DNA from 3 places in the Prosthecodimorpha staleyi genome. Region 1 is predicted to be linked to each of the others. Evidence: predicted binding sites of a transcription regulator. Region 1 holds the regulator's gene; each other region holds the start of a gene.

The links. Region 1 encodes LexA, which represses DNA repair genes until DNA is damaged. Its sites were predicted from a motif close to TGTTCNNNNTGTGTTCNG; they were not measured.
Positions count from the first base shown of each region.
Region 2: KL771_RS22540 (DNA polymerase IV) is a predicted target of LexA. The motif match lies at 1,968-1,985, and genes of this name have one in related genera.
Region 3: parE (DNA topoisomerase IV subunit B) is a predicted target of LexA. The motif match lies at 2,639-2,656, and genes of this name have one in related genera.

Region 1 covers NZ_JAHHZF010000001.1:592,219-597,121, forward strand. The annotation lists gene KL771_RS02590 (2-keto-4-pentenoate hydratase) at 1-345, opposite strand, end outside; gene moaC (cyclic pyranopterin monophosphate synthase MoaC) at 605-1,084, shown strand; gene KL771_RS02600 (molybdopterin molybdotransferase MoeA) at 1,125-2,336, shown strand; gene lexA (transcriptional repressor LexA) at 2,804-3,511, shown strand; gene KL771_RS02610 (ComEC/Rec2 family competence protein) at 3,679-4,903, opposite strand, start outside.
Region 2 covers NZ_JAHHZF010000012.1:158,860-163,762, forward strand. The annotation lists gene KL771_RS22525 (DUF3572 domain-containing protein) at 38-307, shown strand; gene KL771_RS22530 (hypothetical protein) at 304-978, shown strand; gene KL771_RS22535 (hypothetical protein) at 969-1,847, opposite strand; gene KL771_RS22540 (DNA polymerase IV) at 1,992-3,293, shown strand; gene KL771_RS22545 (lysine-2,3-aminomutase-like protein) at 3,302-4,375, opposite strand; gene KL771_RS22550 (Ppx/GppA family phosphatase) at 4,398-4,903, opposite strand, start outside.
Region 3 covers NZ_JAHHZF010000014.1:85,445-90,347, forward strand. The annotation lists gene KL771_RS24295 (DUF1513 domain-containing protein) at 1-360, shown strand, start outside; gene parE (DNA topoisomerase IV subunit B) at 491-2,551, opposite strand; gene KL771_RS24305 (hypothetical protein) at 2,829-3,242, opposite strand; gene KL771_RS24310 (acyltransferase family protein) at 3,454-4,518, opposite strand.

The DNA.
Region 1 (4,903 bases):
CCGCGGCGGCAGGTCGCGCGCCATGCGGAAGCAGAATTCCGGCTCGGCGACCGCCATCGCGTTGGCGCCGAAGGGCACATCCGCCCCGTCCGGATGGACCCGCTCGGCCAGCAGCCGCCCGATCAGCGGACCGCCGACATTGATGTGCCGCTGCCCAGCCTCGCTGGTCGCCGCGATCTTCCAGCCGACGATCGGCCGCGCGCTCCGGGCGGCCAGCAGCGCCTGGATCCTGTAGCCGTCGCGCCGGTCCGCCGGCCGCTGCGCCTCCGGCAGCGCTTCGAAGCGCTCGCCCGCCTGCCAGGCCGCCCAGACGGTCTCCGCCGCCGCCGCCCCATCCCGCTCCATGCCGGTTCGCTCCCTCTTGCTGGTTGTTGGTGCGGAGCCTATCCGCCCCGCGGCCAGGCGCAATCCCCGCCCCGCGCGCCCACCCCGCGCGCCTGCCCCGGGAGCCGACCGCGGAGGCCGGTCGCGGCTCCGGCGCATCGCCGGCCGGCGACCGCAGCACCCGGCGGCCGGGCCGGCCGCGCGGCAATGCTCTTTCCCCCGCCCCGGCCGCGGACTAGTGTCCCCGAATCCCGACGCAGCCGCCCCGGAGGAGCGCCCCTTGACCGCCCGGCTCACCCATCTCGACGATACCGGCGCTGCCCACATGGTCGATGTCGGCGACAAGAGCGTGACCCAGCGCACGGCCGTCGCCGAAGGCCATGTGACCATGCTGCCCGAGACGCTGGCGCTGATCCGCCAGGGCCTCGCCAAGAAGGGCGACGTGATCGCGACCGCGCGCATCGCCGGCATCATGGCGGCCAAGCGCACGCACGAGCTGATCCCGCTCTGCCATCCGCTGCTGCTGACCAAGGTGGCCGTGGAGATCGAGGCCGACGAGGCGCTGCCCGGCCTCAGGATCACGGCGACCGCACGGGTCTCCGGGCAGACGGGCGTCGAGATGGAGGCGCTGACGGCAGTCTCGGTCGCCTGCCTGACGGTCTACGATATGGCCAAGGCGGTCGACCGCGGCATGGTGATCGGGGGCATCCGGCTTCTGGAGAAGTCGGGCGGCAAGTCGGGCCCCTGGCAGGCCGCCTGACCGGGCAGCGCGACGCAGGCACGACGGGGAGAACGCAGGCATGGCCGGAGGATTGCTGTCGGTGGAGGCCGCCCGGGCGCGGCTGCTCGCCGGGGTGGAACCGCTCGGCGGCGAGACGGTCGCGCTCGCCGCGGCGGCGGGCCGGGTCCTCGCCGCCGGCCTCGCCGCCACCCGCACCCAGCCGCCCTTTGCGGCCTCGGCCATGGACGGCTACGCGCTGCGGGCCGAAGACGCCGTCGCCGGCTGCCGCCTCGCCGTCATCGGAACCGCGCCGGCCGGACGCGCCTTCGAGGGCCGGCTCGGACCCGGCCAGTGCGTGCGGATCTTCACCGGCGCGCCCGTGCCGGAGGGCGCCGACACCATCCTGATCCAGGAGAATGCGCGGGTCGTCGCCGAGCGCGAGATCGAGGTCGTCGAGCCGGTCGCGACCGGCCGCCATATCCGTGCCGTCGGGCTCGACTTTCGTGCCGGCGACGTGCTCATCCCGGCCGGTACGCGGCTCGACTGGCGGACCGTCTCGCTCGCCGCCGCCATGAACCATCCGGTGCTGCCGGTGCGCCGCCGCCCCCGGGTCGCGGTGCTGGCGACCGGCGACGAACTGGTCCCGCCCGGCGCCATGCCGGGACCCGACCAGATCGTCGCCTCCAACGCCTTCGGCGTGCTGGCCATGGTCGAAGCCCAGGGCGGCCTCGGCATCGATCTCGGCATAGCCGCCGACACCGAGGCGGCGATCGCCGAGAAGATCGGCGCGGCACTGGCCGCGGAGGCCGACATCCTGGTCACGCTCGGCGGCGCCTCGGTCGGCGATCTCGACCTGGTCCAGAAGACGCTCGGCGGCGCCGGCATGGATCTCGGCTTCTGGAAGATCGCCATGCGGCCCGGCAAGCCGCTGATGTTCGGCACGCTCGGGCCGATGCGCGTGCTCGGCCTGCCCGGCAACCCGGTCTCAGGCCTCGTCTGCGCGCTCCTGTTCCTGAAGCCGCTGCTCAAGGCACTGCTCGGCCTCGCGCCGGCGATCGAAACCGAGGAACCCGCCGTGCTGGCCGCGCCACTGCCGGCGAACGACAGCCGGCAGGACTACCTGCGCGCGACCTTCGAGCCCGGCGGCACTGTGCCGCCGCATGTCCGGCCGGTCGACCTGCAGGATTCCTCGATGCTGAGCCGGCTCACCCGTGCCGATTGCCTGGTCGTGCGCGCGCCCGGCGCCGAAGCGGCGGCGGCCGGCGATGCCTGCCGAATCATCCGCTTCTGAGCAGGCCGGCCGCCGCGCGACCAACCGAGAGCCGGCTAAACAATTCGATCGGTTCGCCGGGCATCCCGGCGGCAGACCGGCAACGCGCCGATCCCGGTTCGCGCCGGTTCGCGTCCGGCCGCGCCGGTTTTGCGCCGAACGGCGCCACCATGCCGAACCACCGGCCGGGCGCGAGGGCGGGCATGCCGGCCCGGCGGGATTCGGGACCGCACATGAGCGATTTCGACCATCACGGTTTCGTTTCGATGCGTGTCTCTTTCGTTCGTGTTCCGTTTTTATCGAAAAATTAACACTTGTAGAACATCGAGGGAACGTGTAGCTTTAGTTCGTGATTTGTACCGGTCCATCAGAGTGTTCGGGCAGTCGTGACGGTCGATCGATCGTCTTCGCCGCCGCGATGCTGCCGAGGGCCGGCGGTCGGATCCGAAGGGCACGAAACCTGGAAACGAAACCGAAGGCGGCGATCGATGCTGACGCGGAAGCAATTCGAGCTCCTCATGTTCATACACGAGCGGCTGAAGGAAGCCGGCGTCCCGCCCTCCTTCGACGAGATGAAGGATGCGCTCGACCTGCGCTCGAAATCGGGCATCCATCGCCTGATCACGGCCCTTGAGGAGCGCGGCTTCATCCGGCGCCTGCCCAATCGGGCGCGCGCGCTGGAAGTCGTCCGGCTGCCGGATTCGGTCGTGCCGGGCCTTGCCAGCGCCCGCAACGCCAAGGGCTTCGCCCCCTCGGTGATCGAGGGCAGCCTCGGCAAGATGAAGCCGGTGGGGCCGGCGGAAGAGAAGGCGCAGGTCGTCTCGGTGCCGGTCATGGGCCGGATCGCCGCCGGCACGCCGATCGCCGCCATCCAGACCTACAGCCACGCGATCCCGGTGCCTCTCGACCTGATCTCGTCCGGCGACCATTTCGCGCTTGAAGTGCGCGGCGATTCCATGATCGAGGCCGGCATCCTCGACGGCGACACGGTGGTGATCAAGCGCTCGGAGAATGCCGATACCGGCGACATCGTCGTCGCGCTGGTCGACGAAGAGGAGGCGACGCTGAAGCGGCTGCGCAAGCGCGGCGCCTCGGTCGCGCTGGAAGCCGCCAATCCGGCCTACGAGACCCGCATCTTCGGCCCCGACCGGGTCAAGATCCAAGGCAAGCTGGTCGGCCTGATCCGCCGCTACTGAGCGGCGCGGCGCTCGGGCCCGGTGGCCGGAGCGGTCCTGGTGCCGGTCGAGCTGAGATCCGGGGTCCGATGTCCGGGGTCCCTGGATGGCTGGCCGTACGGTGGGGGCGTTGGGCGTGGCGTCATGGGCCGGCGCGGACTGTCCCAGCGCGGTCGGAGACTGCACGACTACGGGCCGGCTGCGTGCCAGGGGCGTCGGCCGGCGGGCAAGCTGGCGGTGATCGTGGCCTGCGGCGGGGTCGGACCTGCGGGCTCCAGGGCGGAGGCAGGCTGATGGTCGTACTGGTCGCCGCGATCGCCCGGTTCGGCTTCGGAGGACGGGCGATGTCCGGTCGACGCGGGCGGCCGGGGCCAGTCGAGCGTCAGCGCGCCGGTACGGGCCAGCGTCTTGCGGTCGATGACGACGGCGCTCGCCGCGCAGCCCGGCGGGGCGTCGAGCGTGGTCACCACGATGGCGGCCAGCCGGCAGTCCTCCTCGAAGGCGCGCGGGTCGCGCACCAGGGCCAGGATCCGCGGCGCACGGCCGGGATGCCCGTCCCGGAAGGCGCAGCCGAGCGGGTCGCAGCGCCAGTCCCCGGCAAGGTCGCGGGCGGCGGTGGGGCTGCGCGGGTCGGCACCAGCGGCGAGCCAGGTCGCGGTGGTGAAGCGGTTCGCGCGAGCGTCGAGGATCGCCAGCCGTCCGTCGGCCGCCCGAACCGCGATCGGCGCACCGCCCTGGCCGACCAGGATATCCGGCCGCGCCGCGAAGGGGGCGACCGCCAGGGCCGCCGCCAGCGCCACGAGGCCGAGACGGCGCAGCGGCGTCGTCCAGAGACAGAACCAGAGGATGCCGGCGATCGCCAGCGGCAGGCTTGCCGGATGGATGCGCCCGATCAGCCCCTGCCCGCCCGGCCAGGCCGAGACCATGCGGGCGACCGCCAGCATCGCGTCGATGCCCCAGCCCATCACGGTCAGCGGCACGATTTCGAGACCGAACGGGATGGCCAGCATGGCGAGGCAGGCGAAGGGCATGATCACGGTACCGACGATCGGCAACACGATCATATTGGCGATCATGCCGTAGGGTGCCGCCCGGTGGAACTCGGCCGCCACGACGGGTGCGGTCGCCAGACCCGCCACGAAGGAGGCCGCCGCCATGCCGATGACATGGCCGAAGCCGCGCCGGACCAGTTCCGCAACGATCCCGGACGCCTCGGCAGAGGCCGGGTCGGGCGGCCGGGCGCTGAGGCCGCGCCACGCCGAGACCAGCGCCAGAACCGCCAGAAAGGACATCAGGAAGCTCGGCTCGACCACAGTATGGGGCTCGATCGCCATCAGCGCGAGCGCCGCGAAGGCGACGTTGCGCTGGCTGACCACCGGCCGGTCGGCCAGGATCGCGACCAGTCCGACCACG
Region 2 (4,903 bases), on a different contig from region 1:
GGTTCGCTCCGTGCGACGTGAGCAGCGACGGGATCATATGAACCATGACGAGGCCGAGGGGATCGCGATCGCGGCACTCGGTTTTCTGGCCGAACGACCCGAGCATCTCGGCCGCTTCCTGGCCGAGAGCGGGATCGGGCCGGAAACGCTGCGCGTTGCCGCCTCCGATCCGGGCTTCCTGGCAGGCATACTCGATTTCCTCATGAACGACGAATCGCTCCTGCTGGAATTCACCGAGAACCGACGGCTCCGTCCCCTGATGGTTGCCGCAGCTCATCACCGACTGTCGGGACCCCATCCGGAATGACCCTCGATCCGCACAGCCTCGATATCCTCTCCGCCATCGACGCCCTGCCCTATGGTGGTCGCCCTCTGGTCGTGTCCGATGTCGATGAAGTGGCCGTCTATTTCGTGCGCCATTTCGAGCGCTATCTGGAGCGCTCCGGCTTCCGGCTGGATGCCGTCAGCTACGGTTTGACCGGAAACATCCGTCATGGCGCCACCGACGAGGCCGCCGGGCAGGACGATGTCCGCCGTCTCCTGTTCGGCTTCTTCGACGACGAGATCGCCCACCAGGAGGTGGTCGAGGACGCCGTCGAGGTTCTCGGCCGATTGGCCGAGCGGGCCGACGTCGTCCTGCTGACCAACGCTCCGCACAAGCACCGGGAAACCCGCCGCATATCGCTGACCGCACGCGGTCTGCCCTATCCTGTGCTGACCAATGACGGACCGAAGGGGCCGGCCATGGCCCGCCTCGCGGCACGTGCCGAGGGGCCGGTGTTCTTCCTTGACGATTCGCCCTCGAATCTTGTTTCGGTGCGCGAGACCCTGCCGGAAGCCCATGTAATCCAGTTCGTGGCCGATCCGCGCTTCTTCGCCATGGCACGGGAAATCCCGGGCATGAACCTGCGCGCCAATCGCTGGGCCGAAGTCGAAGCTTACATTGCCGGCGTGATCTCGGCGCACGCTCAGCAATGACAGTCGACCATGGCCAGCCAGGCCTGCGGGTGGCGTCGGCGCTGGGTGTCGATCAGATCCATGATCTGCCGGTCCCACGCGGCCCAGGAGATGGTTGCGCCATCCGCGGGATCGCCTGATCCGGCCGGGCCGTTCTCGTGCCACCGGCCGTCGACCACCACGGCCGTGGCGCCGAAGCCCGGCGCCCAGGCGACCCAGTCCTCCAGCCGCTCGCCCGGCCCGGTTGCCGGCAGGACCGGGGCGGCCGCGTGCCAGCGGGCGGCGGCGCCACCGGCCTGCTGGCGCAGCCAGGCTGAAAATTCCCGGCCATAGGGCCGCGGCTCGGGCATCTGACGCCAGACCTCGAGCCATTCCCCCACCCGGCGATGCACCGCGTCGGCGTCGCTCAGCGGGATTCCGGCGGCCTGACTGACCTCGGCGAGCCGGACCCGCCTGCGGTCGCGCGCCAGCCTCCGCATGGTCCGCCAGTCGATATCGCCGAGCCGGGCATAGTCATGGGGAAGCACACGGTCGCGACACAGGAACGGCCTGCCGCCGCCGAGCGACCAGCCGAGCCAGCGCCCGTTGGGATTGGTGCGGTCGATCGCACGCGCTGCCAAGCCATTCAACACCAGGAGATGGCCGAAGCGGTGCGGTCCCTGGATATCGATCGCATCCGAATCGTTTAGGTAGCCCCATCCGAAGGACATGGCCACCCCTCTGAGATCACCGCCCGGCCATTCGCCGAGGCGTTCGACGACCCGATCCATCGCATCGACATCCCGCACATAGGCGTCGTTGATCCCGGTGCGCTTGAAGTCGTGGAAGGGTTGCAGCGTCGCGGCAAGGTCCGCACGCCCCTCGGGGCTGTCAGGATCGTGATCGATCACGACGGCGACCGTGAAATGCGTCACCGGACCCTCCTCGAACTGACCGGCGCCGCCGGCGCCCCGGACGCACGCCGGATGCCACTGGCCGGCGGACGCGGAAAGAGTATATTGCATCGACGCAGAAACGAAACAGGAACGAGAAGCGTGCTCCCTACCCAGAACTCAGGGGTTGAGGGCTTCTGTCGTGACTGCCTGGTCCCTTCGCGGCCGGGAGCGTGGCGCTGCGCATCCTGCGGCAGTCCCCGCCTTGTCGCCCATCCTGAACTGGATCGGCTTTCGATTGCCCATGTCGATTGCGACGCCTTCTACGCTTCGATCGAAAAACGCGACGATCCATCCTTGCGGGATGTACCGGTGATTGTGGGTGGCGGCAAGCGCGGCGTCGTCTCGACGGCGTGCTATCTGGCCCGCATCCACGGCGTCCGCTCGGCCATGCCGATGTTCAAGGCATTGGCGGCCTGCCCGCAGGCCGTTGTGATCAAGCCGAACATGGAGAAATACGTCAAGGTCGGCCGCCAGGTCCGGCAGCTGATGCTGGAACTGACGCCGCTGGTCGAACCGGTCTCGATCGACGAGGCTTTCCTGGATCTCTCGGGCACCGATCGCCTGCACCACGCCGCCCCGGCCCTGACCCTCGCCCGCTTCGCGAAGCGGGTCGAAGACGAAATCGGCATCTCCATTTCGGTTGGTCTCGCGCCGAACAAGTTCCTGGCCAAGATCGCCTCCGACTTCGAGAAGCCGCGCGGCTTCTCGGTGATCGGCGCCGTCGAGGCGCGCACCTTCCTGGCTGCCCAACCGGTCACGCTGATCTGGGGCGTCGGCAAGGCGCTCGCCGCCGAACTCGAACGCGACGGCATCCGCCGGATCGGTCAATTGCAGTCCATGGACGAGACCGCCCTGATGAAGCGCTACGGCGTCATGGGCCAGCGCCTTGCGCGCCTGTCGCGCGGCGAAGACGATCGCCGCGTCACGCCCGACCGTGAGGCCAAGAGCGTTTCCGCCGAGGTCACCTTCGACGACGACATCGCCGCCTTCGCGCGCCTGGAGCCGATCCTGCGCCGGCTCTCCGAAAAGGTCTCGGCGCGGCTGAAGAAGGCCGGAATCGGCGGACGCACCGTCACCGTCAAGCTGAAGACGCAGGATTTCAAGACCGTCACCCGCAACCGGAAGCTATCCGATCCCAGCCAATTGGCCGACCGCATCTTCCGTGCCGGCCGGGACCTGGTCGAGCGCGAATGCGACGGCCGTGCCTTCCGGCTCATCGGTATCGGCGTCGCCGATCTGGTGCCCGCCGAGGCCTGCGATCCGGCCGACCTGGTCGACGAGGGGGCGGGTCGGCGCGCCAAGGCGGAACGCGCGATGGACGCGGTTCGCGCCCGGTTCGGCGGCGAGGCGGTCGAACTCGGCCTCATCTTCGGCATCGACCGGCGCGGCCGCGACCGATAGGCACCGCCTCAGTCCGGCACGCCGTCCGAGCCGTCACGATAGTCATGCGTCGCCCCATGCGGATCGGTCACCCGATAGAGCCCGGGCCCGGCTGATGCCACGTAGTCCGGACCGACCGGCACCTTTCCGTATCCGCCCGGGATGTCGAGCATGTAGGTCGGCTGGGCGATCCCGGTCAGACGGCCGCGCAGGGTGCGCATCAGCGACCGGCCCTCGGCGAGGGAAGTCCGGAAATGGCCGGTACCGCGTGCGCGGTCGAGATGGTGCAGGTAGTAGGGTTTCACCCGAAGCGCGACCAGAGACCGGAACAGATCCTCCAGGATCGCGGCGTCGTCGTTGATGCCCTTGAGCAGGACGGTCTGGGCGAGCAGCGGGACCCCCGCCCTGCTCAAGGCGCGGATCGATTTCTTCGCGTTTTCCGTCAGTTCTGAGGCATGGTTGACGTGCAGCACGAACCAGATCGCAGCTCGTCGGTCGAGCAGGTTCAGCAAGGCCGGCGTGATTCGGGCCGGGTCGACGATCGGTATGCGGGTATGGAAGCGGACCACGCCGACATGATCGATGGCGTCGAGCGCATCAAGGATCCGGCCGATCCGCCGGTCCGACAGGACCAGCGGATCACCGCCCGACAGGATCACTTCGAACAGGCCCGCCTCTGCACGGATGCGGTCGAGTGCGGCTGCAAGCTCGGCCTCGCCGAGGCCCGGATCGCCGCCGACCGTCTCGCGCCGGAAGCAGAAGCGGCAATAGACTTGGCACAGATGGGTCGGCTTCAGGAGCGCCCGGTCCGGATAGCGGCGGATCAGTCCGGGTGCGATTTCATGCGCACCGTCGCCGATCGGATCGGCAACCTCGTCCGGCGCGATATCGAGTTCCGCCGTCCCGGGCACGAATTGGCGGGCGATCGGATCGGAAGGATCGGCCGGATCGATGGCTGCGGCCATCTCGGCGGTGATCCGCAGGGAGAATTCCTGCGTCACCCGCTCGACGGCCGGCGCCGCTTCCGGCGCAACAAGCCCGCGTGCGACCAGATCGGCGACGCGGACGACCGCAGGCGGCCGCTGCTGGACCTCGCGGGTCATGGGGTCAGACCTCCGGCGCGGCTCAGGCGACGACTTCGACGGCAGCGTCCAGTCCACCGAGCTTGGCCAGTTGGCGCAGGCGGCGCTGCAGCACCTCGCCATCGAGTTCGGCGAGATCGCGCGGCAGGGTCATGACGAGCGTGCTGCCGCGGGCCGCGACACCGACCAGCGGGATGACGCCAGGCATCGCGGCCGAGAGGATATAGGCGACCCGAAACGCCGCGCCGAGGCAGCGGGCGCGCTCCTTCAGCCGCACCGAGGCCAGTTCCCGGATGCGCGGGCTCAGCGCATCGTCGATCAGACCCATGTGCCGATAGTAGCTTGCCAGGGCCAGGAAGGCCCGGCCGGGATGATCGACGCCGATGAAGGCCGCATGGGCGATCACGTTGAGGCTCTGCTCGCCGCGATAGTCGGGATGGGCCCGCCAACCGATGTCGGACAGAAGGCAGGCCGCGTTGCGCAGCCGCTCCTCCTCGGCGGTCTCGTCGATGCCGAGCGCACGGAATACGGCCCCCGTCCAGGGGCCGA
Region 3 (4,903 bases), on a different contig from region 1:
GTCGGCGTGCTGACGCGGACCGGGCGGCTGGACCTGCTGCCGGTGCCCGAAGACGCCAACATGCTGTTCGAGAACTATATCGGCTCGGTCGCCTTCGACGCCTCCGGCAGCATCCTGGCGGCGGCGAGCCCGAAGGGCGGGGCGGTCGGCTACTGGGACGTGCCGGGACGGCGCTTCCTCGGCATGAGCCGCCTGACCGACGCCTGCGGGCTGGCGGCGGCTCCCGATCGGGGCCTGTTCATGCTCTCCGGCGGCGCCTCCGGCCTGCGCCTCGCCCGGGCGTCGGCCGGGGATCTCGCCCGGCTCGGCGGCAGCGATGCAGGCCGCTGGATGTGGGACAACCACCTCCTCTCGCTCTGATGCCGCCGGGCAGGCCCGGCTCCCCCGCTGGCCGCCATGCGAGCCGCGCGGCTCAGGACATCCTGCATCCGCGCCTCTCGAAACCCCGTCCGCCCGGCCCCGGTCGGCCCGGCTTCCGGGCGACCGGTCGTCAGATGTCGAGGTCGATGTCGTTGGCGAAGGCGGCGCGCTCGGTGATGAAGGCGAAGCGGGCCTCCGGCTTGTTGCCCATCAGCCGTTCGACCGAATCCCGGGTCGCATCCTCCTGGCCCTCGATCACCTGCACGCGCAGCAGCGTGCGGGACTTCGGGTCCATGGTGGTTTCCTTCAACTGGAACGGCATCATCTCGCCGAGACCCTTGAAGCGGCCGACCTCCGGCTTCTTGTTGCGGTAGACCGTCGCCAGAAGCTCGTCCTTGTGGGCGTCGTCGCGGGCATAGATGGTCTTGGAGCCGTGCGTCAGCCGGTAGAGCGGCGGCACGGCCAGGAACAGATGACCCTTGCGGATCAGGTCCGGCATCTCGCGATAGAAGAAGGTGATCAGCAGCGAGGCGATGTGGGCGCCGTCGACATCGGCATCGGTCATCACGATGATCTTGTCGTAGCGCAGGTCCTCCTGCCGCCAGGCCTTGCCGACGCCGCAGCCGAGCGCCTGGACCAGATCGGCCAGTTGCTGGTTGGCGCCGAGCTTGTCGCGCGTGGCGTTGGCGACGTTGAGGATCTTGCCGCGCAGCGGCAGCACTGCCTGGCTGCGCCGGTCGCGCGCCTGCTTGGCCGAACCGCCGGCCGAATCGCCTTCGACGATGAACAGTTCCGAGCCCTGCGCGGCCGTGTCCGAGCAATCGGCCAGCTTGCCGGGCAGGCGCAGCTTGCGGATCGGGGTCTTGCGCAGAACCTCCTTTTCATGGCGCCGGCGCAGCCGCTCGTCGGCGCGCTCGATCGACCATTCCAGGAGCCGGTCGGCCTGCACCTTGGAGCCGCCGAGCCAATGGTCGAAGGCATCCTTGATCGCCGTATCGACGATCCGGGTCGCTTCGGCGGTGGCCAGCTTGTCCTTGGTCTGGCCGACGAATTCCGGCTCGCGGATGAAGACCGACAGCATCGCGCCGGCGGTGGTCATCACGTCGTCGGTGGTCAGGATGGCGGCGCGCTTGTTGCCGACCAGATCCGCATAGGCGCGCAAGCCCCGCAGCAGGGCGACGCGCAGGCCCTGCTCGTGGGTGCCGCCCTCCGGCGTCGGTACGGTGTTGCAGTAGGAAGAGACGAAGCCGTCGCCGGCGAACCAGGCGACCGCCCATTCGACCGCGCCGTGACCGGAGGTCTTGGCGGTCTTGCCGGCGAAGACGTCGTCGGTGACCAGCCGCTCGTCCTTCAGCCGCTCGGCCAGGAAGTCCTTGAGGCCGCCGGGGAAATGGAACACCGCCTTGTCGGGCGTGTCCTGGCCCTGGACCAGTTCGGCCGCGCAGGACCAGCGGATTTCCACCCCGCCGAACAGATAGGCCTTCGACCGGGCCATGCGGAACAGCCGGGCCGGATCGAAGCGCGCACCCTCGCCGAAGATCTGCGGGTCCGGCCGGAACCGCACCGTGGTGCCGCGCCGGTTCATGACCTCGCCCAGTTCCTCCAGCGCGGTCGTCGGATGCCCGCGCGAGAAGCGCTGCCGGTAGAGCCGCCGGTTCTTGGCGATCTCCACTTCCAGCCATTCGGACAGCGCATTGACCACCGAGACGCCGACGCCGTGCAGGCCGCCGGAGGTCTCGTAGGCCTTGCCGTCGAACTTGCCGCCGGAATGCAGCATGGTCATGATGACTTCGAGCGCCGACTTGCCCGGGTATTTCGGATGCGGGTCGACCGGGATGCCGCGGCCATTGTCGGCCACCGACAGCGTGCCGTCGGCCTCCAGCCGCACCTCGATGAAGCTGGCATGGCCGGCGACGGCCTCGTCCATCGAATTGTCGATCACCTCGGCGAAGAGGTGATGCAGCGCCTTCTCGTCCGTGCCGCCGATATACATGCCGGGACGGCGCCGGACCGGCTCCAGCCCTTCGAGAACCTCGATATGCGAGGCGTTGTAATCCGCCTCGCCCGGCATGGTGCCGCGGGCGGGCACCGACCGCACGGGCTTGGGCGGCGGGGGCGCCGGTACGGGCCTGCTGGCTTCGGGCCGGTCGGATTCGGGCAGCTTGGCGAAAAGATCCTGCGGCTTGGCCATTCGGGCTTTCGGTCGATGATGTCGTCGGCGCGGTCTATCACGAATCGCCCATGATTGTCGCACGGGCGAAACCGGACCGGAAGCATTTGTTCTCTGAATGTTCGCGACGGGCCGGCCCGTTCCCACGGGGCCGCATGGCCGCAACGGGTGCCGCATGGCCAGCGCCGAGGGCCGCATCGCCCGCCGCCGGAGGCTCTCACCGCGCATCGGGCGGTCCAGGGCATCCGACGAGCACCGCCCCGGCCGGCGTCAGACCGGGGCGACGACCGTGATGCGTTCAGCGGCCGGCATAGCCCGGCTCGATCGCGTCCAGAGTCTGGGCGCGGCTCGAACCGGTCGCCCGGAACACGGCGATGGCGAAGACCAGCATCGCGCCGATCGTCAGCAGCGAACCGGCGATGGCAACGGCCACGCCCCAGTCCTGGCCGGTCACGCTGCCGGCGATACCGACCGACAGCGCCACCGCTCCGGGCAGGGCGAGGGTGAAATGCAGACCGGCCAGCCAGCCGGACGCGCTCGGCACGACCCGGTAGAATAGGCCGGCCAGAAAAAGGGTCGTGAACCCGACCAGGTTGACGTGGGCGTGGACGGGCGACAGCGTGAAATCGTGCACGATGCCCATCCGGATGCCGAGGCCCATGCCGGCGAGCGCGAACAGCACGGCGCAGCGCAGGAACCAGTTTCCGATCATAGTCCAACTCCGATGTTCAACCGGCGCGCTTCGGCGCCGGGCCCCCTGACCATCGGAAGGCGCGGCTGATAGCCGAGCCGGACGGCGGTTGCAACCGTTTGCGTGCCAACAATCGAGCCGGCCAGCGGTCACGTTCCCGTGAGGAGAACTGCGTAAGATGCGTCGCGCCCGGCCGCCGCGGCGCCTAGCGTGACCCCCCTGGGGAGGTCTCTTAAGGCGGCCGTCCCGGCAGCCGGGCCACGAGCGGATCGACCAGAGCCGCGAGCAGGCGCCGTCCGACCGGTTCGACCCGCGTCGCGATCAGCCAGGACGCGGCGAGGAGGGCGGCGCCCGTCATCGACAGCGCGATACCGGGTTCGATTCCGGCCGCCGCGAGCCGGGCGAGCGCGACCGTGCCGATATTCTGGTGCAGCAGATAGGCCGGATAGGTCATCAAACCGGCCGTCCGGAAAAGCCTCGCCGCCGTCGCGCCGGTGCGCAGCGGCACGGCCAGCGCGACCAGGGCGAAGATGGCCAGATGCAGCAGGGCGACGACGCGCGGATCCGGCACGACGCCGTACTGGCTCGTCAGATCGGCCGCGTTGACCATGCCGTGGGCGACCTGCACCGCCATGGCGGCGGCCAGCATGGCGAGACGCCCCGCGCTCGGTCCCGACGACCAGAGGCGGAAGAGCAGGATGCCGGCGAGGAATTCGCCGGCGAAGCTGGCCAGGACCAGCCGGTCGTAGGCGACGCTGCCGAGCTTCAGGTTGACCGCCGAGAGGGCGAGCCAGCCCCAGCCGAGCAGGGCCGGGCGCCGTCGCCACAGCCCGGTCGCCAGCGCCAGGAACACCCAGCCGTAGAAGACGAGTTCGACGACGATCGACCAATAGGCCGAATCGACGAAGCGCTGGCCGAACAGATGCGGCAGGAAGGTCAGGTTGGCGAGCCATTGGGCGGCCGTGACCGGCAGGCCCGGATCAGCGGCCCAGGCCAGGACGACCGCCGTCAGGCTGGCCGAGACCGCGAAGGCCGGCCAGAGCCGGAGCAGGCGAGCCCGGGCGAAGCCGATCGCGTCGCGCGCCTCGGCCGACCAGGCGATGACGAATCCCGACAGGGTGAAGAACAGGTCGACCCCGAAATAGCCGTAGACGGCGATCTGCTCGAGCGCCGGAAAGCGGGCCGGCCCGCTCACCCCGAGGACTGGCCCGCGAAACAGCCAGTGGAAGGCGATCACCGCCAGTACGGCGGCGATGCGCAACAGGTCCAGCCCCGGCAGGCGGGCGGGGAACGCCACCCGCATCGATCCGTTGGCGGGTCCGGTTCCGGGTTCGGTGGCGGTCCCGGCGGCCCTACCTCCGCCCCGGGGGTGCCCGGCGGTCTCGCTGCTCAATCCGTTCATGCCCGGATCCACGGATTTCGGCCGCATCCCGGCCCCGGTCGCGACCATTCCGGAATCGGCCGCGCCTGTCGACGGCAACGGCGTCTTAACCTTAGTGCCGGTGCTGTGTGCGCTGCAGCATGGCATGTTGGCCACAACATGACCGAATTGTAAGGAAGCCCTTGTCCTGGACCGCAGCCTCGCCTATGTGCGAGAGCACCAGGCCGGGCCCCTCTGGCGGTTCGTTCGCGAACCGCGATGTCGGACTGGACATCCCGTCGAGTGGCCCGGCTGCCGTGCA